Regions from separate parts of the Bacillus sp. mrc49 genome, predicted to be linked through region 2. Evidence: riboswitches for the same ligand, from Rfam matches in the RefSeq annotation. Region 2 holds a riboswitch; each other region holds the start of a gene.
The links. A riboswitch is a leader RNA that binds a small molecule or an ion and turns the genes downstream of it on or off. The one in region 2 is predicted to bind cobalamin.
Positions count from the first base shown of each region.

Region 1: it holds a riboswitch for cobalamin, as region 2 does, so the genes downstream of both, CVN76_RS19230 (acyl-CoA dehydrogenase family protein) here and CVN76_RS26565 (ribonucleoside-diphosphate reductase subunit alpha) in region 2, are expected to answer to the same signal.
Region 3: it holds a riboswitch for cobalamin, as region 2 does, so the genes downstream of both, CVN76_RS16690 (ABC transporter substrate-binding protein) here and CVN76_RS26565 (ribonucleoside-diphosphate reductase subunit alpha) in region 2, are expected to answer to the same signal.

Region 1 covers NZ_PHNG01000710.1:370-7,106, reverse strand. Annotated here, with positions in the region: gene CVN76_RS19245 (ArsR/SmtB family transcription factor) at 1-159, shown strand, start outside; gene CVN76_RS19240 (MFS transporter) at 519-2,012, shown strand; gene CVN76_RS19235 (glycoside hydrolase family 2 protein) at 2,041-3,903, shown strand; cobalamin riboswitch at 3,995-4,190, shown strand; gene CVN76_RS19230 (acyl-CoA dehydrogenase family protein) at 4,445-6,151, shown strand; gene CVN76_RS19225 (NAD(P)-dependent oxidoreductase) at 6,167-6,737, shown strand, end outside.
Region 2 covers NZ_PHNG01000800.1:36,875-49,841, forward strand. Annotated here, with positions in the region: gene CVN76_RS26510 (metallophosphoesterase family protein) at 73-828, shown strand; gene CVN76_RS32200 (hypothetical protein) at 927-1,058, shown strand; gene CVN76_RS26515 (cation diffusion facilitator family transporter) at 1,196-2,125, shown strand; gene CVN76_RS26520 (response regulator transcription factor) at 2,350-3,039, shown strand; gene CVN76_RS26525 (HAMP domain-containing sensor histidine kinase) at 3,029-4,459, shown strand; gene spx (transcriptional regulator Spx) at 4,521-4,916, opposite strand; gene modB (molybdate ABC transporter permease subunit) at 5,177-5,830, shown strand; gene CVN76_RS26540 (hypothetical protein) at 5,984-6,475, shown strand; gene CVN76_RS26545 (cold-shock protein) at 6,674-6,871, shown strand; gene CVN76_RS26550 (hypothetical protein) at 6,934-7,101, opposite strand; gene CVN76_RS26555 (flavodoxin domain-containing protein) at 7,213-7,632, opposite strand; gene CVN76_RS26560 (ribonucleotide-diphosphate reductase subunit beta) at 7,622-8,674, opposite strand; gene CVN76_RS26565 (ribonucleoside-diphosphate reductase subunit alpha) at 8,720-11,017, opposite strand; cobalamin riboswitch at 11,154-11,333, opposite strand; gene CVN76_RS26570 (manganese-dependent inorganic pyrophosphatase) at 11,628-12,557, shown strand; gene CVN76_RS31280 (hypothetical protein) at 12,645-12,791, opposite strand; partial or broken gene CVN76_RS26575 (SulP family inorganic anion transporter) at 12,878-12,967, opposite strand, start outside.
Region 3 covers NZ_PHNG01000703.1:6,980-13,716, forward strand. Annotated here, with positions in the region: gene CVN76_RS16675 (DNA topoisomerase III) at 1-1,971, opposite strand, end outside; partial or broken gene CVN76_RS31820 (DNA topoisomerase III) at 2,089-2,432, shown strand; gene CVN76_RS31080 (hypothetical protein) at 2,506-2,646, opposite strand; tRNA gene CVN76_RS16680 (tRNA-Arg) at 3,103-3,176, opposite strand; gene CVN76_RS16685 (polysaccharide deacetylase family protein) at 3,396-4,259, shown strand; cobalamin riboswitch at 4,337-4,511, shown strand; gene CVN76_RS16690 (ABC transporter substrate-binding protein) at 4,663-5,634, shown strand; gene CVN76_RS16695 (FecCD family ABC transporter permease) at 5,597-6,664, shown strand; partial or broken gene CVN76_RS16700 (ABC transporter ATP-binding protein) at 6,657-6,737, shown strand, end outside.

The DNA.
Region 1 (6,737 bases), on a different contig from region 2:
ACGATCGACGAGTTGGGACTTCATGAACAACCATACATTTCACTGAAATTGGGAGTGAAAAAAGATGCAAAAAATAAAGGGGGAATTAATCTATTTGGAGAAAAATTCGGAAACCATGATCAAGGTATAATCATGAAAATTTGCCATAAATCCTTTTAATCATAGGTGAGTGAAACTACATAACGGCATGCGTACCTACATATAAAAAAACCATCACACTGTTTTTATAGTGTGATGGTTTTTTTTATTCCCCTTCACCAGCAACAATAATTTACTTTATTTGCATATTTTTATTACAAATATCTTGTTATGTTACAAATAAAATGTAATAATATGAATTAATTGTGGAAGCGCTTTACTTATCTGGAGGAATTGAGCAGAAAGGCGTTGGTTTTTAATAGGGTATTTTGGGAGGGGGGATTTCTATAAGGTAATGCATTAGGTTTATAGGAATGAGATTTTGGATTAATCAAGTAACGGATAGACCAGCTGGATATTTTGGGCTAGGAGGAATAATCATGGAAATGGCGTTAGAAAAAAAAACAGAAGTTGAGTCCGTTGAGAAGATCGCTTTATTAGAATATATTGCCTATTTTTTCTATGGGTTCGGACAAGTATTAAATTATGCAATGGTGGGTACATTCATTGCAATTTTTTATACAGATTATCTTTTTGTTAGCGCTTCATTCATTGGCGGATTATTTTTGGTATCGAGGATATTGGATGCTGTTATTGATCCTTTTATGGGAGCTTTAATTGATAAAACGAATTCTCCTAAAGGTAAGTTTCGTCTTTGGATGAAATGGGGCTCCCTTGCTGTTGTTGCATCCACAATGATTCTATTCATTCCATGGTCGCTTGATGGCCAAGTTTTGTTGGCAATAATCTCGATTACCTATATTTTATGGGGAGTTCTATATACCTTAAGTGACGTTCCATTCTGGTCCTTATCTACGGCAATGAGTAATGACGGTCAAGAAAGGTCCAAAGCTGTAACAGTTGCAAACGCAGGCGTGAATTTAGGGTTTTTATTACCTGGCTTGCTCGTACCCATTTCGGCTAAATATATCGGCCATCATATTTTGGGGTATGATGTTGCCAATAATACTGCGTTTATGCAAGGACTGCCATGGGCTATGCTTTTTTTGTCTGTCACTACTATTCCAATGATGATCTTTGGCTATTCCTTTACGAAAGAGAGACGAAGCAAGCATATTGAAAAAGTTTCGTTTAAAGAAATGGTGCAAACGGTTAGAAGTGCAAAGCCTTTATTTGTGATTTGCATCATCTTCTTCCTTGATATTTTCTGGGATCTGCAAACGGCGTTAATAACCTATTTCTTCGTCTGGAACCTAGGAGATGCACAAAACCAGGCAACTGTAGCATTTTGGTCAATGTTCGGATTTATCTTCTTGGTATTTTATCCTATGCTAACAAAAAGGTTTAAAAAGAAATGGATACTTCAAACACAATTAATTCTTGACACTATTTTACGCTGTAGTTTATTTATCCTAGGATACGAAAATCATACCTTTGTTATCATTTTACTCGTAGCATTAAGCTTTATTAGAACAATGGCATCTTCCGTTATTCCAAATATGATTGGTGAAAGTGTCGAATATTGTGAGTATAAAACAGGAAACAGGACAGAGGCACTTGTGTTTAGTTTCCAAACATTTACCGGTAAGTTAAAAACCGCATTTGCACTAGGCTTATCGGGCTTTTTATTAACAGTTATCGGATATACACCATCAGTAACGAGCCAGTCAAATAGTACTCTCCACTGGATATTTGTTATTTGCATCCTTGTACCTGCAATTGGTAATATCCTGAAACTATTCGTAAGCTTTTATATCAAATTTTCTGAAGATGAGTTCAAGGAAGTTGTGAAATTCATAAAACATAAAAATTCCCGTTTGAATGCCCTAACTGAAAATAACCAATCAGAAGCGCTATATCACATTAAAAAAATGGAGGAAATACAAGCACAATTAGAGAAAAAGGGAATCTAAATTCAATAGGTTAAAAAGGAGAGGTAAAATGAAACGTCATGAATATCCTAGACCACAGTTTGTAAGAAGCTCATGGGTGAATTTAAATGGTGAATGGGCTTTCGCATTTGATGATGAGAACAAAGGGCTGATGGAAAATTGGTTTAATAAAAATCTGGAAACCAATAAAACGATACAAGTACCATTCGTCTACCAATCTAAATTAAGTGGCATTGAAGAAACTGGCTTCCACCCATATGTTTGGTACCAAAAGGAATTTTCTTTACCGGAAGAAATGAGGAACAAAAAAAATATTTTGCACTTTGGTGCAGTGGATTACGAAGCATCGGTTTTTATCAATGGAAAGCTTGTCGGAAGGCATGAAGGCGGGCATACGAGTTTTTCATTTGATATTACTCCCTATCTTAATAAGGGAAAAGCGCAAATGATCACCATTAGAGTGTTTGACCCGCAAACAGACGAAACCATACCAAGAGGTAAACAGTATTGGAAACAACAATCAGAAGTAATATGGTATACAAACTCCACTGGCATCTGGCAAACTGTCTGGGTTGAGTCTGTAAATCCATCACATATCGAAACGGTACGATTTACAACCGACTTAGATAATGGAACAGTGATCATCAATGCGGAAGTTTCGGAATTTAAGGTAGGACAATTTTTGCGGTATAAGATTTACTTCAAAGATGAATTGATTGCAAATGATTCTGTCCAATTGGTCGAATCACATACACAAAGGGCTGTTGAGCTGTATCAGCAGCATATATTCAGAACTTCCTTTCATTTTCATGATGAAACGTGGGCCTGGTCGCCTGAATCTCCTAATTTATTCGATGTCGTGTTGGAATTGGAGCAAAGTAATGAAACTCTAGATAGGGTAGAGAGTTATTTTGGGATGCGAAAAATTCATACAGAACGTGGAATGGTTTATTTAAATAATAAACCGTATTATCAAAAGCTTGTTTTGGACCAAGGATATTGGCCTGATGGATTGTTGACCGCGCCGAGCGACGAAGCTTATAAAGAGGATATACGCTTAGCAAAAGAGATGGGATTCAATGGCTGTCGAAAGCATCAAAAAATTGAAGACCCCCGGTTTCTATATTGGGCTGATCAAATGGGCTATTTAGTGTGGGGGGAATGTGCTGCCGCTCCAATGTATAGTGAAAAAGCAGCTAGCCGCATAACAAAGGAATGGATCGAGATCGTTGAACGAGATTATAATCACCCTTCAATTGTTACTTGGGTTCCGATAAACGAAAGCTGGGGAGTGCCACATATTCATTTAAATAAACAACAACAAGCTCATTCCTTAGCATTGTATTATTTGATTCACTCGTTAGATACTACGAGATTGGTCATTTCTAACGATGGATGGGAAATGACTAAGACTGATATTTGTGCCGTTCACCATTATCAACATGGGACTAGTATAGAGTTTGAAAAGTATCGAAGTTTTGTAGATGACTTATCTACAAAAGACAATTTATTAGATTCGATGTCGACGAAGTGGTCTATTTATGCAAAAGGTTATCAACATCAAGGTGAACCCATTTTATTAACGGAATTCGGCGGAATTGCCTACAAGGTTGGTGAAAGTGAGGGGTGGGGCTATACGAGCTCTTCGACTGAAGATGAGTTTATTAACGATTATGCGAGGGTTATGGCGGCTGTCCAACAATCAAGGTCAATTCATGGATATTGCTACACACAGCTTACGGATGTAGAGCAAGAAATCAACGGACTGCTGACTTATGATCGTCAGCCTAAGTGTGACTTAAACAAGATAAAAGAAATCAACAACCAGTATCATAGTCAAATTGTTCAAAATGCAGGGAGTAACAAAGCAGGGAGCTGTTCCGAGGAGAAAATTGCAGTTGATTTCAACTAGGTTATAAGCTTTGGTTATTAAAAGGTAAATAAATCTATTAATGAAATTATTTGTAAATTGACTAAATTTTTGATATGTTTGATTGGAAAACTTCATACGTGTAGAAACAGGTGTAGATTGATATTTTTTCATCTACATAATAGGGAAGTCGGTTAGAGCCCGACGCTGTCCCGCAACTGTATTTGGGAGCGATCCGGATAAACCACTGTCTTCAGAAACATGAAGATGGGAAGGTTCGGGGAGTGATGATCATAAGCCAGGAGACCTGCCTGTTTCAGCACACATCTATACCTACGAGGATAGGGGGTGTTAAGTGCGAGCGATTGATCTGCATGTTTTTATTTTGTCATGGGAAAACATGTTTATTTACGTATCAATTCGAACTTAACAACTTCTTTATTGGAAGTTGTTTTTTTATTTTGATCATTATCAGGAGCTGTACAGAAAAAGTAGTGTATGTGAGCAATATTGAAAGGGCTTACAATAAACTAGGAGCCTGCCCGAGAGAAGAGGGCGATGAGTTGAAATGAGGAGGAAAGAAATGGGTGAACTTCAATGTAACGAACCTTTATTTCCTCATGGACTGGACACGGCAGGATTTACACCAGAGGATTTTAATGAGGAAGATCATCTCATATCAAAGACTACAGAGCTCTTTGTCAAAAACGAAGTAATGCCCCTGCTGGATTCGATTGATCGGCATGATAACGGCAAGGTGAAAAAATTGTTTCAAGAAGCGGGAGAGCTCGGCTTACTCAGCGTAGAGGTTCCAGAGTCGTATGGCGGATTGTCCCTGAATAAAAAGCTTTCAGGGCTTGTGGCCGAGAAAATGGGATTTGGCGGTTCTTTCAGCGTCTCCTTTAATATACATGCAGGTGTAGGGACCCTCCCGTACGTTTATTACGGAACAGAAGAGCAAAAGCAAAAATACTTGCCAAAACTTGCATCAGGAGAATGGATTGGTGCTTATGCCTTAACGGAAAATAACGCGGGATCAGACGCGCTTAACGCTAAAACGACGGCGGTCTTGAATGAGCAGGGGACAGCCTGGCTATTAAATGGTGAAAAACAGTGGATCACGAACGCACAAGTGGCCGATGTATATGTTGTCTTCGCCAAAACAAATAACAGCATGACTGCATTCATTGTAGACAGAACGTTCAAAGGGGTTTCCGTCGGTCCAGAAGAGAAGAAAATGGGGATAAAAGGGTCTTCGACAGCGACTTTAATTTTGGAAGATGTCAGTGTACCGGCGCAGAATGTTTTGGGAAAAGTCGGGCAAGGGCATCGTGTAGCATTGAATATTCTAAACATGGCGCGATTGAAGCTTTCCTTTTCTAACATCGGAGCATCCAAGCAAGCATTGGAGCTTGCCATTAACTACGCGAAACAGCGTAAACAATTTAACCGGACGATCATAGGTTTTTCGATGATACAAGAAAAGATTGCGAATATGGCGATTGCGATTTATGGAGCGGAAAGTGCGGCCTACAGAACGGCTGATAGCTTGGACAACGTATTCGAAACGGACGAACCTCTCGATGAACAATTGGGAAAACTGGCAAACTATGCAGCCGAATGTGCGATCAATAAGGTTCATTGCTCCGAGATCCTTGATCGAATCGTGGATGAGGCTTTACAAATTCATGGCGGTTATGGCTACATGCAAGAGTATGAAGTGGAACGATTATATCGGGATGCCCGGATTAGCCGGATTTTTGAAGGAACGAATGAAATAAACCGTCTGACCATTGCCAAACTATTGATGAAAAAAGGATTTCAAAACGGCGGCACATGGTTAAACCCTCTATTTGATGAGGAGGCGAACCGAAACCGGCAATACATCCAGATTTCTAACATGCTTCTTCACAAATCTTTGAAAGCATTGATACATGCCAATATCAACATTCAACAGGAACAAGAATATTCCCGTTTGCTTGCAGACATGGTGAAGGAAATTCATGTGATGGAATCTGCGGTCATTCGCACTGAAAAAGCGATACAAAAGAACGGGATGGAAAAAGAGCGGCTGAAAAATAATATGACGAACGTTATCTGTGAAGAAGGATATCGCAGAGTTGAAGAGATGGCTGTGTTGATTTTAACGGGAACGGAGTCGGGCGAAGCAGGCAGAAAAGTATTGTTGGAAGAAGTTCGCAGCCTTGCTGTTCCCCTCTTTAGGAATCTATTTATACAAAAACGTGAAATTGCAGAAAGAATGGCTGATCAAGAAAAATATAATGTGTGAACGGAGTGAAGCCTAATGAAAAAAATCGGGTTTATCGGATTGGGCAATATGGGTCTGCCTATGTCGCAAAGTTTACTACTTTCTAATTTTACTGTGTATGGAATGGATTTGAACAAAGAAGCTGAAATGTCCTTTCATCAATCAGGAGGAACGATTGGCGTATCGGTTGAAACTATGGTGAAACAATGTGATGTGATCTTTACAAGTCTTCCATCCTCTAAGGCAGTGGAAGAAGTTTTCCTAGGAGAAAAAGGACTCGTTTATCTCGTCGATTCCGCTGTTATGCTGATCGATACAAGTACGGTAGACCCTGAATTGAATATCCGCATCGAAGAGGCTGCCAAGAAAAAGGATGTTGATTTTCTCGCGGCACCCGTCAGTGGCGGCGTGATAGGGGCGGTAAACCGGACGCTCACCTTCATGGTAGGCGGTTCAAAGACTGTCTTCGATAGGGCCATGCCTTTATTTGACGTAATGGGCGAGAATATTTTTCATGTGAATGATCGAATCGACAGCGGTACGAATACAAAGCTGATCAATAATCTCTTGATCGGATTTTATACGGCAGGGGTAAGTGAAGCTCTTC
Region 2 (12,967 bases):
AATAAGCCCTAATATTTCTATGATTTCGGTATGAATGTTATAATATACCATGCGAATGATGGAGGAAGGGAGATGAAGTTTGTTATGAAGGTTGCCCTTATAACGGATGTTCATGGAAACGCTTCAGCATTAAAAGCCGTACTCAATGAAATCGATCAAATGGATGAAATAGCCCATATCTATTGTTTAGGGGATATGGTCGGGATTGGTCCGGCGACAAATGAAGTTCTGGAACTTTTATTTTCCAGGAAGGATCTATCGATGCTGACCGGAAATCATGATGAAGCCGTATTGGCCATCATAAATGGGGAGCCGCATCCTGAAGGACACATTCATGTCAGGGAGCATCATGAATGGATAGCGAATAGAATGCATCCGGAATTCATCACCAAACTTGAAGAGTTGCCCCGCACCATTAAGCATACCATTTACGAACACTCCGTTTACTTCACTCATTACCACATTGAATCGAAAAAATTGAATGAGCATATAAGCAAAAACCCATTTAGTAAAATCGTTGAACCGTCATTAGCGAATTTAGAAAGCCTATTTAATGACCATCATCACGAACTAATTGGCTTTGGACATCATCACCCAACCCATCATTTTAAAAACGATCGAACGATATTCCTCAATCCGGGATCTCTTGGCTGTACGGTTGAACCAATAGCCCCTTATGCGATTGTTACGATAGAAAAAACAGGAATTCAGGTAGATCTTGAGCAGGTTTCCTATGATAATTCATCGTTCCTATTGTCGTATAAAAGCCTGCAAGTACCCGAGCATGATTTCATCATTCGTGCTTTCCATGGCGGGCAGAAGGTTTGATGCGTTTAACCACCATGGAATATGGGAAATTATCCAGCATAAAGGTACAGGCCTGGGGATACGATAATAGGCAAAACAATCAATGTTGGAGGTAGGTCATGAAAGAAAAAGAACGGGTGAAAAATCCAGAGCAAGAAGAGATTCAGCAGCATAGTCTTGTCTGTAATAATGAATTATTCAATAAAAATCTGTATGCCATTGTCGATGATGCGATGCAAGAAGAAAGGTAGAGGGGAAAAGCGCTGCAGGAAATGTCTGTAGCGCTTATTTTTAGTTTTTTGAATGATTGAAGGAAAAGGAATCATTTGAAACCATTCTGAATTTATCCCATACTATATAATAATTCAAATCCGGGAGGAGGGATGGGATGGGACATCATCATGGGCACGCTCATGATCATGGGCATGGTCACCACCACCATCATTCAAATAATAAAAAAGTGTTGTTGGCATCTTTCATATTGATCTCCACATTTATGGTTGTCGAGGTTATAGGAGGATTCTTGACAAATAGTCTGGCGTTATTGTCGGATGCAGGGCACATGCTTAGCGATGCGGCAGCTTTAGGGCTTAGTTATACAGCGATAAGGCTGGGGGAAAGGAAGGCGACATCCTCCAAATCATATGGATATAAACGATTTGAAATCATCGCGGCATGCTTGAATGGATTGACCCTGATCGTAATATCCATCTTCATTTTCGTCGAGGCAATCAAGAGGTTCGTGAATCCTCCCGAGGTGCAAAGCCTGGGAATGCTGATGATTTCAATCATTGGTCTACTCGTTAACGTCATTGCCGCATGGATTTTGATGAGCGGGGATAAGGAAGAGAATTTGAATGTACGGAGTGCCTTTTTACATGTGATTGGTGATATGCTTGGTTCTGTCGGCGCCATTGCTGCTGCACTCTTGATCTATTTCTTCGATTGGGGAATAGCAGATCCGATTGCAAGCGTCATAGTTGCGTTCCTAATTATCATAAGCGGTTATAGGGTAGTAAGGGATTCCTTCCATATCTTGATGGAGGGTACACCTGATCAAGTTGATGTGGACGATGTAAAAACATCTTTGCTTGAATTGGGCAGTGTATCAAATGTCCATGATCTTCATATTTGGACCATTACCTCGGGTTTTTTGACCATGAGCTGCCATGTTGTCATAGATGGGAGCGGCAATCACGATGCAGTTTTAGCTGAAGCGCAAAAACTGCTTCACGATCAGTTTGGAATTGAACATAGCACGATTCAAGTGGAAAGGCAGGATGCGGGCTGTCCGAATCCACACGAGACATGCAATTAAAAAGATGACTGGCTCCAACCTGAGCCAGTCTCTTAAAGGTGTCCATTACATAATGGGACAAGGAGTTATATTGGAAAATATAAAGTGAAACGCCTGATGATTTTGCCGCGAACATACTCCTGACACATTTAAAGGGTAGGATGGAGGGAAAAAGCCCTGATGGTTGCAATCGTTACCATAGATAAATCGAATTAACTATAATTACAGGAAGGAGGAATCCATAAATGAAGAAGATCTTAATAATAGAAGATGAAATTTCCATTTCAATGGTGTTGAAAGCATATTTAGAGCGTGAAGGTTTTGAAGTCATCCAAGTGTACGACGGGCTGAAGGCGATTCCGGTTTTTGAGGAGACGGACCCAGATCTCGTTTTGTTGGATGTCATGCTGCCGGGAAAGGAGGGCTGGGATATATTGAAGGATATCCGTGAGGACGATGCATGCCCGGTTATCATGCTGACGGCACTGAACGATGTCGATTACCGATTATCCGGCTTTAAATCAGGTGCGGATGATTACATCTCCAAACCCTTTGTAGCAGAGGAAGTCGTTGCCCGGGTACATGCCGTTTTAAGAAGGTCAAGCATCCCGGCCGGGGATGCAGGTCATGTACATGAGTTCGGGAGCTTAATCATCGATGATCAGTCTTATTCGGTACAATTGAATCGGGAGGAGATAAGCTTGACGCCGCGTGATTTGTCGTTGCTCATTTTTTTCGCGAAGCATCCCAATCAAATCTTCACGAGAGAGCAGCTTCTCGATCAAGTGTGGGGCATGGATTATGATGGCAGTGATCGTGCCGTGGATCTCGCAATCAAACGAATTAGAAAGGCCATCGATGCATGGCCTGCAACTGAAGGGGAAATCAAAACATTGCGTGGATTGGGGTATCAATTGAGTGTCTATGAAAATTAAAAAAAGAACTACTTTACAACGCTATTGGACGAAAAGGTACGTAATGACCTTGATTTCAGGCTTAATATTATTGTCTGTCTTTTCATTATGGTGGATGGAAAAAACAGCATTGGAATATAGGCTAAGCCTTCTTAAGTATTTAGCTGATGAAACTTCCGACAGGGCGATAAAGGAAAATGGCCAGATTGTCGTCGGTCCGGTCCTTTCGGAGATTGTCGAGGAAAGGGAGAAAATCCTTCACTTGAACCAGCAGCCCATCATATATATCGTCGATCCTGATGGCAGCATCATTTATACGATGCCTCAATTGTATATTGATCCAGATGAAAATAAACTACCGGACGTCATCATGAAAAATACGGAACTCATTCAAAAGGTCAAGATTTCCGATAATAAAGTATATGTCGTCAAATCCCCGATTACTTTTGAGGACAAGACGCGAGGCTGGGTGGTCATTGCCCAGGAAGAAGGAGCTTTAAAGGAAATCAACCAAGATCATGGCTTATTGGCGATCATGATTGGAGGCTTGTTGATTTTGGGGACAGGGGTCATTTATTTTCTTTCGCGGCAGATTTCCCGGCCCATCCAAGATGTAGCGAACGCAGCAGTTGAAGTTCGTGAAGGCAACTATGATATTCATTTCAAAGAGGAAGAGGAAATCAAGGAAGAAGAAATTTATGAACTGATAAAATCATTTAAGGAAATGACGAATCGACTGAAGGTCATGGAGAAGTTAAGGGCGGAATTGCTTGCAGGAGTGACCCATGATTTGAAAACCCCGGTCACTTCCATTAGCGGACTGATACAAGCGGTTAAAGATGATGTCGTAACGGGTGATCAGAGTAAGGAGTTCCTGGATATTTCCTTAAAAGAAACCCAAAGGCTTCAAGGCATGATAGAGGATTTGCTTAATTATAATGCCATCTCGGCAGGTGCATTCAAGATTCGTTTGCAAAAAGAAAATATCAATATATTCATTCAGGAGATCGCCTATCGCTGGCAGGTGACGCAGGATGATGAGCAATCGTTCGCGCTCGATGTAAAAGTTCCTGATGACCCCCTCTACGGTCAAATAGATTCCTTGCGAATGCAGCAAATCGTCATTAACCTTTTGAACAATGCCAGGCATGCACTTGATGGCAACGGGAAAATCACGATTGATCTTTATGAAAAAGATGATGGCCAAATCTGCATTGATGTACAGGACAGCGGCCGAGGAATCCCTGAACATGAACAGCAGTATGTTTTCGAACCATTTTACAGAGGTGAAAACAAAAAACTGAAGGTGCGTGGTTTAGGCTTGGGATTGCCATTCAGTAAGATGCTCGCCAAAGCACAAAAAGGTGATCTTATACTGAAGGATAGCAATCAGCAAGGTACTACCTTTATGATCATCCTAGAGAAAACGGATCAAGTTTAAAAAAAGGGTTGTCCAAATTACTGGACAACCCTCTTATTTAACAATGGATATGGGATGGTGCTTAAGCCAATTGGCTGATTGCCCGCCATAATTGTACATGACGGACCTTCCTTGGAAGGAAGCGGCCCATTTCTTCTTCGTTATACCCAGCATGCAGGTTCTTATGATCGAATATGATCGGGCGGCGAAGTAAATCTGGATTATCTTGAATAAGCTTGCAAAGATCATTAAGTGGTGTATTATTTATATCGATATTCAGGCTTTTGAATTTTTTGGAGCGAGTCGATATGATTTCATCTGTACCGCCCTCCGTCTTACGTAATATCTCTTTTATTTCTTCTATAGATAGAGGTTGAGAATATAGGTTGCGTTCATTGTAGGAAATTTCGTTTTTCTTAAGCCAAGCTTTTGCTTTACGACAGGCTAGACTGCTTGGAGTAGTATAAATTGTTACCATTTAAAATCGACTCCTTCAAGTTTTCAAAGTTTTAAAGTTTATTGGAATGAAAAATATTTTTCTATTTGTGATACCCTTACTTTAACCGTCCTATGTGTCAGCAAGATGTCAAGAAAAATAAACTTAAAAGTTATTTCAAAAAGAAAGGAAGAAATTGAAATGAAAGCTGCCTTTGCAGATAAAGATCCTTCGGTGTCGACCATGACGTACAAGGACTTACATAAGCTGATGATCATTGATACCAAAGAGGGGATAGCGGCATGACAGAGGGCTTTTGGTCTCCTGTTCAGCTATCGATACAGGTGGCTGGGCTAGCAGGCATCATTGTTTTCATTTTTGGAATCATCCTAGCGCGAATCATGGCCAGAAAAAAATTCAGGGGAAAGGTCCTGTTGGAAACCATATTTTTATTGCCGCTTGTCCTGCCGCCCTCTGTCGTCGGCTTTTTATTGATTGTGGTTTTTGGCAAAAATGGACTCCCGGGTAAAATCATTGAAACCATCTTTAATCAGCCCTTAATGTTCACGTGGTGGGCGGCAGTCATTGCATCTGCGGTGGTGGCTTTTCCACTGATGTACCAATCCGCAAAAACGGGCTTTGAAGATATAGATGAAGAAATTGAACATGCAGCAATGGTTGACGGGGCAGGGCAGTTGAGGTTGTTCCTGTTCGTATCGCTCCCCTTGGCGGCCAAATCCATCGTTACTGGAACGATATTGAGTTTTGCACGTGCATTGGGGGAATTCGGTGCGACATTAATGTTTGCCGGAAATATTCCCGGACAGACACAAACGATACCTACTGCTATATATATTGCCATGGATTCCGGGAATATGACGTTAGCCTGGCTATGGGTTGCCATCATCATTGCCATTTCTTTCATTATGCTTTTTGCCGTTACGTATATTAAATGAGACGCATTTTTTGCCTGCTTAAACTGAAGGCTTGAAAGAGGCGTACCCGGAATCAAAGTTCCCGCTTAGGCCTGCCTGGAGGGAGATTATTGTTTCTTATCAGTCTGTGTTATAATCGACAAACAAGATGAACTAATGAAATGAGGAAGAAATTTGTTAACATTTGAAGAAAAATTAAGCATTATCGAGACTTTCACGGAGTTACAGCGAAAAGACGTTTCATTGGGGCGTGTGAACTTCCATTATCCAGAAAGCGTTCAGGAGAAAAAGATAGTCGTTCAGCACTTGCATCCCAATGGCAATGGTTTCGTTTATGCAGGACATATGAGAAAAAAAGACACAGACCGTAAAGGGTTCATCAATATACGTGACTATGAGGAAGCGGAATTAAAGGAATTGATCCGGAAAAGCATGGACTATCTATCTGAACCTGCGATTGAAATCGAAGAGGAGGATAACGAGTTCGCTAGGTTGGAAGGCACTTGGATTGGCAGGGAAAAACAAGAGCTTTCGCTAATCAGGGAAGATCAACTCTGGAACGTGTACTCCGGTTCGAATTTGGAGGAGTGTTTCGAGAGCCCGATCGAGGCAGAGCGCTATTTGCTTGACGAAGGCTTTCGTCAAAGCAGGAAGCGGGAAATGTAGAAATTTAGGATAATTTGTCGCTTGAATTACTGTGATAATCTTGTTTTTTTAGGATTTTCCATGATATAATATGGGTAATTATTTTTGTTCGGAATAAGTTTGATAGATGGATTTACCGTTATAGGATTCCTCTTGAAACATTATCCAGAACCAAAAATAGTAATAAAATGGATTTTTCCAAACACAGGAGGAACTATCATGGTACAAGGTAAAGTAAAATGGTTTAACGCAGAAAAAGGTTTCGGTTTCATCGAAGTTGAAGGCCAAGACGATGTATTCGTACATTTCTCAGCTATCCAAGGCGAAGGCTTCAAAACTCTTGAAGAAGGCCAAGAAGTTTCTTTCGAAATCGAGCAAGGCGCTCGTGGACCACAAGCAGCTAACGTTCAAAAATAATTGAACGCCTATAAAAAAAAGACTCCGTTTTTATGGAGTCTTTTTATTTTTTTCCTTCATGTTCAACCTTCTTTTTTCCTCGACATTTCCTTTAGAACTTTATCCAGTTTTTCCTCAATCCGTTTTGAACGATTAAAATGCCCGGATAGGTAAAACGCGATGAAAATAACGAATGCGACAAGTACCAGCATAAAAACGATGGGCAATAACTGAGCAATAGTAGCGGCCATGATGGTCTCCTTTTTTCCTTCATTATACATCATCCTTTTCCATACCGTGGCAGAATTGTGCCAGGTTTAAACAAACGAAAGGGGATATACGGATCGCATATCCCCCTTCGTTCAATTTTGAAATAATGAGGTAAACTTTTGTAATCTGGACAAGTCTGAATCCTGATACATTTGTTCTATCTTCAAGGTGACCAATAACTGACTCTTGGCAAATAACATGTCCCGAAAATGATCGACCGCTCCACAAAAATGATTGTAGTTCGTTTCGCCAGTCCCAAAGACCCCTGTTTTTAGGGAAGCTATCGGAAGTTGCTCCAGTTCTTCATAAAAGGCAGCCGATTTAGCCGGCAGCTCTCCATTGCCCCAAGTATAGGTACCCACGATCAACGCATCGTAATTCGGCAAAGTGCGTAAATCGAATTCACTCATGCGATATAGTTCAGCGTCAGGCAATAGAGAACCGATGGCCTCGGCGAGCGCTTTCGTATTGCCGCCTGCAGAATGATAAACGATGGCAATCCTATAATTCATCGAACCCATTGCTGGCATTTACTTGACTGTATGTTCTTGATTTTTGTTCGAAGAAATCGGTTTTGGTCAGTCCGATCGATTCATCATCGAAGGTTTTGATCCATGGCATCGGGTTTTCGTCATACTCTTTATACAGATTGTCGAGGCCTAACATGCGCAGCCGTTTGTTGGCGATATATTCGATGTACTCATTGAATTCTTCCAAATCGAGGTCGGCTTTCGTTTGAATGTCCTCAAGCATGTATTCGGACCATTCCTTTTCAAGTTCGACGGCTTTTTCAATCGTTGTGTAGATGAATTTCGTGTTTTCTTCATTATTCAATTCAGGATATTCATACATCAGGATTTGAATGAGCATTCCGATGAAATCGAAATGAACCATCTCGTCACGATGGATGTACGAAATCATCGTAGCCGAACCGGTCATGACATTTTGCCGTCCTAAATTGTAATAAAATGCGAAGGCCAAGTAGAAATAAATCCCCTCGAGGTTTGTTGAATGGATCAAAGCCTCGAATAAGTGCTGAGGGCTTGGATCGTCCACGAAGGTTTGATAGGCATCCACAATCGGCTGATTTCGCTTTATCACTTCCGGATGTTCTTTAATGCGGTCGAAAAGCTGTTTTTGCTTGCCTACCGGGATCAAGGAAGCAAGGATATACGAATAAGATTCATTATGGATCGATTCCTGCTGAGCCATATTGGCAAGGATTGCCTTTGCTGCAGGGTCCTTGATGTATCGAAGGATTTCCACCAAGGTAGGCGTTTGCAGGCTATCCATCCCAGCAATCATCGTCAGGATATCAAGAAAGGCGTCCTGGATATCTTCATCCATTTCTCCCCACTGCTTTTTATCCTGAATCATGTTCACGCTAGATGGCTTCCAAAAATTATTGATGAGCTGTGTATAGGTATCATAGAATTTTTCATACTGAATATCGTTCCAAAGGAGAAAGCCTGAAGCTTCTCCTTTGAAAACACCGGTCGCTTTAGTAGGATGCGTAGGTTCGAGCATCCTGATTTTTTTTATATGATTGGTCATTCGTGAAAACTCCTTTAAAAATAAATTACTGGGTATGAGCGAACGTTAACTTGAACAGCTTTCACACGCATTGTCATATTCGGAAGAAGTCGAACGAACGTAATACGTTGATTTCAAGCCGCTTTCCCAAGCCGTTAAGTGAATATCCAATAAGACTTTCGCTTTGATCGTGTTGTGAACATATAGATTAAAGCTGATCGCCTGGTCAATATGCCTTTGGCGGGCTGCGTTTTGCCTGATGCTTTCCAGCTGATCCAAATTAAAGCGTGTTTTTTTATAATATTCATACGTATTTGGCGTCAAACCAGGTGCCGTTACCTTGAATTTGAAGTTTTTCTTTTCTTCATAAAATTCTATTTCATACAATGGATCGATTCCATCAGTGGAATTGCCGATTTTAGCAGTAGATGAATTAGGGGCAATGGCCATTAAGTAGCCATTACGAGTCCCATGCTCCTGTACGTTCGTTTTTAAATCGAGCCATTTCCGATCCGTATAGTCACGCAGCTCGAAGTATTCCCCTGTGTGCCAATCCGAACCTTCGAAATATGGGTAAGATCCTTTTTCCTTTGCCAACTCGTTGGATGCCTTGATTGTTAAATAAGCGATCTTTTCGTACAATGCATCGGCATAGTGAACGGCCTCGTCGGATTCCCAATAAATATTTTCTGTGGCAAGTAAATGATGCCAGCCAAACGTTCCTAAACCAATTGCCCGGTACCGTTTATTCGAAATCGATGCCTGCTTGACCGGAAGATTATTCACATCAATGACATTATCGAGCATCCTGACTTGAATGGGGATCAATCTTTCCAAAACATCGCTGCCCACTGCACGAGGCAAGTTAATGGATGATAGGTTGCAGACAACGAAATCGCCGCTTTTGCGAACTACAACGACATCGCCATCTTCTGTTTCATATTCATCCGTGATCGTCGTTGGGCTTAGGTTTTGAGCAATTTCGGTGCAGAGGTTGGAGCAATAAATCATCCCTTTATGCTTATTCGGGTTCTTCCGGTTCACTTCATCGCGGTAGAACATATATGGAACGCCTTCTTCTAATTGAGAAATCATGATGCTTTTCATGATGTCCAACGCGTTGATCTTTTCAAAGCTGTAGCTTGGCAGCGTACCATTCTCTACGGCTTCGACAGCAAGAGCATAATGGTTCCTGAAGCTACCTTCGCCTTTTTTCTCGTCATATAGATCTTCAAGTGAGAATCCAAGGGTTTGCTTGACTGTATGCGGGTCAAAAAGGTACCATTCTTTCCTGTCGCGTACAGCCTCCATGAACAAGTCGGGAATGCATACACCCGTGAAAATATCATGTGCCTTTAATCTGTCATCCCCGTTCTGCGTCTTCAAATCGAGGAAGCTCATGATATCTTTATGCCAAGCATCCAAGTATATCGCTATCGCGCCTTTGCGCTGACCTAATTGATCAACACTGACGGCTGTCTGGTTAAATAGCCGGATCCAAGGAGTCGTACCCGAACTATTGCCGGAGAAACCACGGATATCGGAACCAAGTGAGCGAATCTTCCCGACATACAGGCCGACACCGCCGCCGAATTTAGACACCTTGGCAGCATCGTAGTTAGCTAGATAGATGCCGTCGATGGAATCTTCAATGGCGTCGATAAAGCAGGAGCTTAATTGTCCATGCGCTTTACCTGCGTTCGAAAGTGTAGGGGTGGCAACGGTCATATAAAGATTGGACATGGCCCAGTATGCTTCTTTTATAAGTTGCAGGCGGTGCTCCGTTTCTTCCAAACGCATGATTTCCATCGCGATGATCATGAAGCGTTCTTGGGGGAGTTCGTACACTTTGTCTTTTTTGGGACGGGCAAGGTAGCGATCGTTTAGTAGGTAGATGCCTATGTAGGAAAATAGTTTATCCTTTTCAGGGTCGATCACTGAACCAAGTTCTTCAATTTCGGCTTTAGTATAAGATGATAGCAGCTCGGCTTTATAAACTGGATAGCGTTGGCCGTCTTGCAGCTGCGACAGGTCCTGGATAAGGTCATAGAATGGACCATAACTCATGCCTTGATAACCTCGATTGGCCTGTGCATCCCTGTACATCGTATTCAATAGCTCTTTAGCTGCAACGAATGTCCAATCCGGGGCATCGATATCCACGCTCTCAAGAGCAAGCTGAATCAGTTTCTTTGAAGCCTGTTCATCGGTTGAATCACTTTTGCGTTCAAGCCATTTTGTAAAACGCTTTTTGAATTTCTCCATATCGAGACGGCCTTCAAATTCCTTCGACAGCATCTCAAGCTGAAGGGAATTCGTTTCAGTATCATTCTCGCTTATGGTAGAGTTATATGTTTGAGTCATTAAGAATCCTCCTTGTAAACTTCCGGTAATAAAAAAACCGCCCAACGAGTTGAGCGGATCAAACGACAGCATAAAAGAGCCATGAATAAAATAGCCGTTATACGATCGTTTCATCATCTCAATCCCCGAAGAATAAGAACGTGAAAAATTCAAGGCAGGTCTCCTGACTCATGATCATCCTACTTTGAGTCCTTCCCGTATAGTGAGCCATACAGTGGTTCCTCATTTCGTCACATTCACAGTTGCGGGGACAGTTCCGGGTTTGCACCGGATTCCCTTTTCAGCCATCACTGGCACCTTGGATTGTAAAAAATTCTATATATAGTTATCAGTATTGTTTTAATAATCAATATCTAGTATTTCTGCTTATATTATCGTAAGCCATATGCGATGATAATTCAACTAATATATTTGAGAAAAACCAACCCTTATCTATTGACAAAGTGAAGGCAGGGGGAAGGCGAATGAAAGATTTTCTTGGCGAAGTGGCAATTCAAGCACTGAATTTAACGGATTTTGTGTTAAAATGAAGTGTAGCGTAAAGGTGGCATTCCCTTGGTGCGATTTGGGGATTCACGGAAAAATTTTTATGAAAAAGGGGATTTAAATCTTGGATAAAGTATTAGTTTTTGGACATAAAAACCCGGATACAGACACGATTTGTTCCGCAATCGCTTATGCGGATCTGAAAAAGCAATTAGGTATCAATGCTGAACCAGTTCGTCTGGGTGAAGTGAATGGCGAAACTCAATATGCGCTGGACCAATTCAAATTCGATGCTCCTCGTCTTGTCGAAAAAGTGGCAGGGGAGGCGGAGACCGTAATCCTTGTCGATCATAATGAACGCCAGCAAAGTGCTGAGGATATTGACCAAGTCCGTGTGCTGGAGGTTATCGACCATCACCGCATCGCTAACTTTGAAACAAGCGATCCTTTATATTACCGTGCAGAACCGGTAGGCTGTACGGCAACTATTTTAAATAAAATCTATAAAGAAAATGGAATCGAAGTCCCGAAAGCGGTAGCAGGGCTGATGCTATCTGCCATCATTTCCGATTCTTTATTGTTCAAGTCCCCGACCTGCACTGAGCAAGACGTTGCAGCGGCCATGGAGCTGGCTGCCATTGCCGGAGTGAACGCTGAAACTTATGGATTGGAAATGCTGAAGGCAGGAGCTGATTTAAGCGACAAGACGATTGCGCAGCTGATCACTCTTGATGCAAAAGAATTCAGCATGGGAATGGCAAAAGTGGAAATAGCCCAAGTCAATGCTGTAGATCCGAATGAAGTCCTTGCTAAGCAAGCTGAATTGGAAGCGGCGATTGAAGCGGTTATCGGAGTGAAGGAATTGGATTTATTCCTATTCGTCGTTACGGATATCCTGACAAATGATTCTGTAGCCCTAGCTCTTGGAAGAGCAGCGAATGCAGTCGAAAAAGCCTATAACGTTACATTGAACAATAACATCGCCGTTTTGGAAGGCGTGGTCTCGCGCAAAAAACAAATCGTGCCTGTATTAACGGATGTATTCAGTAAATAAGTAAGTGAAAAGGGTGCTGCTGCACCCTTTTTCCATACCCCAAAAAAGACGGAAACATTACGAATGATCATGTTTCCGTCTTTTTGCTTAATTCAAGGAATCCTTTTCCTTTTCATAGGCGATGACAATCAATTCTTTATTCGCTTCCTCGCCAAGCTTGCTTTCAAAGCTTTTCAACTCATCCAATAAATCTGGTGAAAGATTGGCAGCCGTATAATCCTGCTCGGGTGTCATGCTTTTCGCTCCCTTCCATATCGACATATTTCCTGTTATTTATTCTGTCGGTTTTGAAAAGTTCTATTCGCCAGCAAGATCCTTCTTCAGGATATTTTACTAATTGAGCTGGCAAGTTTATCAAGCAATAAGGAGCTTTCCAGATCGAGGCCCTGTACATGTACGGAAATGCCTTG
Region 3 (6,737 bases), on a different contig from region 2:
TTTACATTGCGGGCAGCGTGCATTCGTTACACGGGCGACGTTCTTTTTATGGCCGCATTCACGATCTTGGCAGACGAGCATTTTACCTTTTTTACTATTCACTTCAAGCATTGGCTTACCACAGTCTGGACAAGATTTCGTTGAGATATTGTCGTGTTTATATTTTTTGTCACTCGTTTTGATTGCACTGACAATCTCTTTTGTGTAATCCTTCATTTCATTGATGAACACGTCTTTTTTCAGTTTCCCTTTTGCGATTAGCTCGAGCTTTTGTTCCCATTCAGCTGTTGTCGCAGGAGATTTCAGTTTTTCTGGCACTAAATCCAAAAGCTGACGCCCCTTGGATGTGATATGGATTTCTTTGCCGCCGCGTTTTTCGAATAAGAATGAATTGAATAGCTTATCGATGATATCGGCACGGGTGGCGACTGTTCCAAGTCCGCCCGTTGATTTCAACGTGTCTGCCAGCTTCTTATCGTTTGTTTTCATGTATTTCGCAGGGTTTTCCATTGCTGATAGTAAAGTCGCCTCCGTAAAGCGTGCTGGTGGCTTTGTTTGGCCTGACGTTTGAGTGATTAATTTTGTTTTTAATTCATCGTCTTTTTCAATACGAGGCAATAGCTGCTCTTTTACATCCTCTGTTGATTCTTCATCATCAAAGTGGTTTGCATAAACTTCTTTCCAGCCGGAATGAATCACGGATTTTCCTCTAGCGATAAACGTTTGATCACCAATTTTCGTTTGCACCGTCAATTGCTCATATTCAAACGCAGGGAATAAAACTGCCAAGAAACGTTTCACGACAAGGTCGTAGATTTTGCGTTCTTTGTCAGTGAAGGCTGAAAGATTCACATAACCCTCGGTCGGAATAATGGCATGGTGATCACTGACTTTACTATCATCGACAAATGCTTTTGACGTCTTAATAGGCTTATTCAACACCTTATTTGCAAGAGGACGATATTCACCTATGGCACAGGCTTTTAAACGCTCCGGAAGCGTACCAACGATATCGGATGATATATATCGTGAATCCGTACGCGGATAAGTCAAGACCTTGTGTTGCTCATACAATTTTTGCATGATGTTCAATGTTTCTTTAGCAGAATAGCCAAAGAGTTTATTCCCATCCCGTTGTAACTCTGTTAAATCATATAGACCAGGTGCGAATGTTTTCTTTGCTTTGCGGTCAATGGAAACAACAGTCGCATCCTTACTTCCAAGTGATTTCACGATTGCATCGGTCTTTTCTTTATTAAAGCTGCGGCTATTTCCATTTTCATCTTGCCACGTTAACGTAAGTCCATCTGTTTGGGCTTCGATTCCATAATAGGTTTGCGGCTTGAAATTCGCAATTTCCTCTTCGCGCGCTGCAACCATTGCAACCGTCGGTGTCTGAACGCGTCCACAGTTTAATTGCGCATTGAATTTTGTCGTTAAGGCACGGGTTGCATTTAAACCGATATACCAATCCGCTTCCGAACGTGCTACTGCTGAAGTATATAAGTCTTCATACTCTTTACCAGGCTTTAAGTTATTGAACCCATCCTTAATTGCTTTATCCGTTACGGAAGAAATCCAGAGACGTTTGATGGGCTTATTCACTTTTGATTTCTCGATGATCCATCGTGCAACTAATTCTCCTTCTCTCCCCGCATCAGTCGCCACGATTATTTCATTCACATCATTGCGATTCAATTGTGTTTTAACAGCATTGAATTGCTTTCCGGTTTGTTTCATGACAACTAGCTTCATGCTTTCAGGAAGCATGGGCAGGTCTTCCAGCTTCCATGTTTTAAATTTCATATCATATGCCTCTGGATCTGCTAGAGTAACCAGATGACCTAATGCCCACGTAACGATATACTTATCGCCTTCTAAAAATCCATTGCCTTTTTTATTACACTTCAATACATTCGCAATATCACGTGCAACTGAAGGCTTTTCAGCAATTACCACACTTTTTGACATTTGTTCAAACTCCCTTACTAACTATTTACCGTCTAATATAACATAATTTCAAAGAGGGAATGGCCTATACAGTTCATTTGAGCCCTTGAAACGAAGCCGCCGGGATCGGGACAGTGGCAACTGTTCGAAAGCTTCTTGGTCGAAAAGAGAGGGAAGGGCCTTCACGTAAATTCAAAAGGAAAGCAACTCCTCGAGTTGGCGCCTGAAGACCTGAGGTCGCCTGCTTAGACGGCACAGGAGGAGCAAAAGCTAACGGCGATTGCAAAAGGAATTCTTGCCAAACAGGTTTTCATTGACGATATGCGCCAGAAATGCAAGCAAGATCATGTGGCAGGCTGATGCGTGTAGTGAATAATGAAAAGGGGGAAATGCTTGTCTGTCAGGATCGTGAATGCGGCCACAAGGAAAGTGTTTCACGTGTAACAAATGCGCCGTATGCCTGCAGTGCGCACAAGAAAAAAGGATGGAGCATTCGCTCCATCCTTTTTCTGTATATTACTGCTTCGACTAAATTTCATTCAGTACGGTGCCATGTCATTCATATTCAAGTGTGTTGTCCATTTTTTTTGTGTGTTTTTCGGAATCTACTCGTATGAGCGTACTGAATGGCTGCTGATCACCTGGACTGAAAATCGCTTCATCATTCTCTGGATTCCATCGGCTGTAAATACTCATGATCAGTATCTTCCTCCTTTGGATGAGAAGAGTAGTAATTCCCATTTTGATTAGCATCTAACGCTTCAATTGACTCTAACGCTGATCACCGGGACTAAACACCGCTGCGTCATTCTCCTTGTTCCATTGGCTTCTGATTGTACTCATGCACATCATCTCCTTTGGTTGAGAATGTCTTACAGTATTTATATACCCGGGTAGGACAGGTTGAAACATTTATTTTGAATTTTTTTCGCAATCCTGCGCGAACATCATTTCACGCCAAGGTTTTCTATATATTCGTCGTCCTTTAGCTTTCCTGTATGTTCTATCTTAGAAAAACAACGTGTCATAGAAACACTTACAGAATTTTATTGAAAGGGTGAAAAGGTTATATTGCAATTTGATTTTTCATTTTAGGCAAGAAACTGTTATATAAAACAAAAAACCCCTTAACATGTAAGGGGTTTTTTTTAGCGTCCCAGATAGGAATCGAACCTACGACCTACAGCTTAGGAGGCTGTCGCTCTATCCTGCTGAGCTACTGGGACATATTAAAAGGTCGACGACTTGTTTATTATATTGGTTATAGGCAAACTTTTCAAGTGAGTAGCTTATAATTATGAAAAAAAATGCCTGGCGGGTCATTTAACGATAATTTTTACCTTTTATTGCGTTAATTGGAATACTTTATTATTCGTTGGTTTTCTGGTACTATTATGCTAGAAAAAAATAGGAGAATGATAGTGGGAAAATACAGATTGGTATGGATGGCAGCAGTGTTTGTGGCTTTTATTTTAGCTGGCTGTTCACAAGGTGTTTTAGAGAAAATAGGTAAAAAGACGGCTGCGCCGATTGCGGAAGATAATATCGAGGTGGCTGCAGCAGAGGAGAATGAGGCCGAAATAGATTCGGAGGATGGAGCAAGTCCTGAACGAATCGATACGAGTGGCTGGATAAGGGCCGAGTCCGAGGTTAGGCTTCCGATATTGATGTACCATAGTATTTCGGAGGGGAATAACCTTCGGGTGCCGAAGGAGGAATTCCGGCTGCAAATGGCTTGGCTTCGGGAAAATGGCTACCAGACTTTATCGCCTAATGAAGCCTTTCTCGTTTTAAGCGAAAATATAATGCCAAGTGAAAAGTGTGTCTGGATTACTTTTGATGATGGCTATACAGATAACTACACGGAGGCTTTTCCTATATTGAAGGAATATGAGTTGAAAGCGACCATCTTCATGATCGGGAAGTCCATTGGTAAAGCTCATCACCTGACGGAAGATCAAATGATGGAGATGAGTGCGGATGGGATTTCCATCGAGAGTCATACAATCAACCATCTTGAGCTGAACCGGATGACTTCCGGGCAGCAGGAAGCTGAAATGGTCCAGTCCAAGGATTTATTCGATCGCATTCTGAACCAGGAGACGACGGTACTTTCGTATCCAGTCGGCCGTTATAACGAGGAGAGCCTCAGGTTATCGGAAGAAGCGGGATACAAGATGGCAGTCACCACCGAACCTGGCGGGGCAACAAGTGATCAAGGGATGCATGCCCTGCATCGCGTACGGATTTCACCGGGATTATCCGTCGGGGGATTTGCATCACTGATTGAAAATGCGTCCAATCGCTGAAGCTGGACAGGCGTTTTGTGAAAAATCCTCCAATAATCGCTTCTTGCATGGTGTATAATGATAAGCAGTGAAAATTATATACATATGAACGATTTGGTGTCTAAATGACTTAAAAGGGAAGCTGGTTCAATGCCAGCGCGGTCCCGCCACTGTATATGGGAGCTGACGGCTGTATGCCACTGTTTGGGATATGGGAAGATGCCGTTGACGATGACCATGAGCCAGGAGACCTGCCAAGATTCGTACACCTGTGACCCACGCGGATGGGGAGGTGTGTGGCAGACTGTAAAGAGTCCTTCATGATATTGTTGCCATACAAGCATCTTCCGTTTGACGGGGGATGCTTTTTGTCATGGGGTCCTCGCTTAAGGCGGGCTAAAACTAAATGAAATGATTGTGGGGAATGAACGTGAAGAAGATTTTTGGCCTGATACTGGTGATGTTGCTGACGGCTGGCATGATGGTTGGCTGCAGCGGCACGGCCGATGAAGGAAAAGGAAAGCAGCAGACGAATCAGGCTACACAACAAGCCTTCCCGGTTACGATTAAAGATGCAACGGGTGAAAAGGTGACGATAGAAGAAAAACCGAAGAAAATCGTTACGTTGATACCAAGCAATACGGAAGTGGTCTTTGCGCTTGGTTTAGGTAATAAGGTTATTGGCGTGTCCGACAATGATAATTACCCGGAAGAAACGAAGGATATCGAAAAAGTGGGCGGCATGGAGATGAACACGGAATTGATCGTCTCCTTGAAGCCCGATCTTGTTCTTGCCCATGCATCGAGTGCCCATAATTTGAAGGAGGGGCTCCAGCAGCTTAAGGATGCGGGAATAGATGTGCTTGTAGTCAATGATGCCCAAAACTTCAATGAGGTGTACAAGTCCATTGATATGATCGGGATGGCAACAGGCGAGCAAGCTAAGGCAAAAGACATCATCACGGACATGAAAACGAAGCTGAAGGTTATTTCCGAGAAGGCCAAATCGGTAAAGGAATCGGAAAGGAAGACCGTTTTAGTGGAGGTTTCGCCGTCCCCGGATATCTATACACCTGGTAAAAATACATTCATGAATGAAATGCTTATGATGATTTCAGCTGACAATGCTGCAGCGGATGTGGATGGCTGGGCCAAAATGGATGAAGAGTCGATGATTGCAGCCAATCCGGATGTCATCATTACGACTTATGGTTATTACACAAAAGACCCGGTAAGTGGAGTGACGGGCCGAAAAGGGTGGCAAGACGTTACGGCGGTTAAGAATGCCCAAGTTTTTGATGTCCATTCCGACTTGGTGACCCGTTCAGGTCCACGTTTAATAGAGGGAGTAGAGGAACTTGCCAAATCAATCTATCCGAACGTATTTGACAACTAAATGGGCGCTTGCTTATTTGCTTGCGTCATTGTTTTTACTTTTTGCCAGTACGATCGGCATCTCATTCGGTTCGGTGTCCGTACCGATCCCCGTACTTATGCAAATAATCGGCAAGGAGATTTTTCATTTGCCGATTTCCGCTGATCCCGATGTGATGCTGACGAATATCGTGATGAACATCCGTTTGCCGCGTGTATTGCTTGCAGGTTTGGTCGGGGCATGCTTGGCGATCGCGGGTGCGGCATTTCAGGGGCTGCTCCGGAATCCGCTTGCCGATCCCTACACGCTCGGGATATCGTCAGGAGCATCAGTCGGGGCAGTGGTGACGTTATTCCTGAATATATCACTCCCGTTCATCGGTTTATATACGCTTCCTGCATTGAGCATCTTATGTTCCGTGATCACGATTTTTTGTGTACTGACATTCGCAAAAAAAATGGATCGATCGATGAAGGTCGAAACGATCATTTTGACCGGAATCATCTTCAGCTCGTTTTTAAGCGCCTTCATATCCTTGATGATTGCGTTGACTGGGGAGGAATTAAGACAAATCATCGGCTGGCTCATGGGCAGCGTGTCCATGCGCGGGTGGAATTATATCGGAATCATTCTGCCGTTTTTCATCATTGGCTCGTTGATTCTGATCATGAATACGAGGGAATTGAATGCGATGACCTTCGGGGAGGACCGGGCAAAACATTTAGGTGTCGACGTGCAGAGGCGGAAAATGTGGATCCTGATCGCGGGCTCGATATTAACGGGCGCAGCGGTTGCCGTTTCAGGCACGATCGGCTTTGTAGGGCTGGTGATTCCCCATTTGGTCCGGAGGATATGGGGGCCAGATCATAGGCATCTGCTTCCGTTATCATTGCTGGTAGGAAGCGGGTTCTTGATTTTGGCAGATCTTGTGGCACGGACGATCATCGCCCCGTCGGAACTGCCGATCGGGGTCATCACCTCACTGATCGGGGCACCTGCATTTGCCCTCATTTTATTAAGGAGACGGAGAGTGGGTAGGACGGATGCTTGAAGTTAAAGGGTTAACGGGTGGATACGATAACAAAAGCGTTTTGGATTCCGTCTCTTTCGACGTTCAAAAAGGA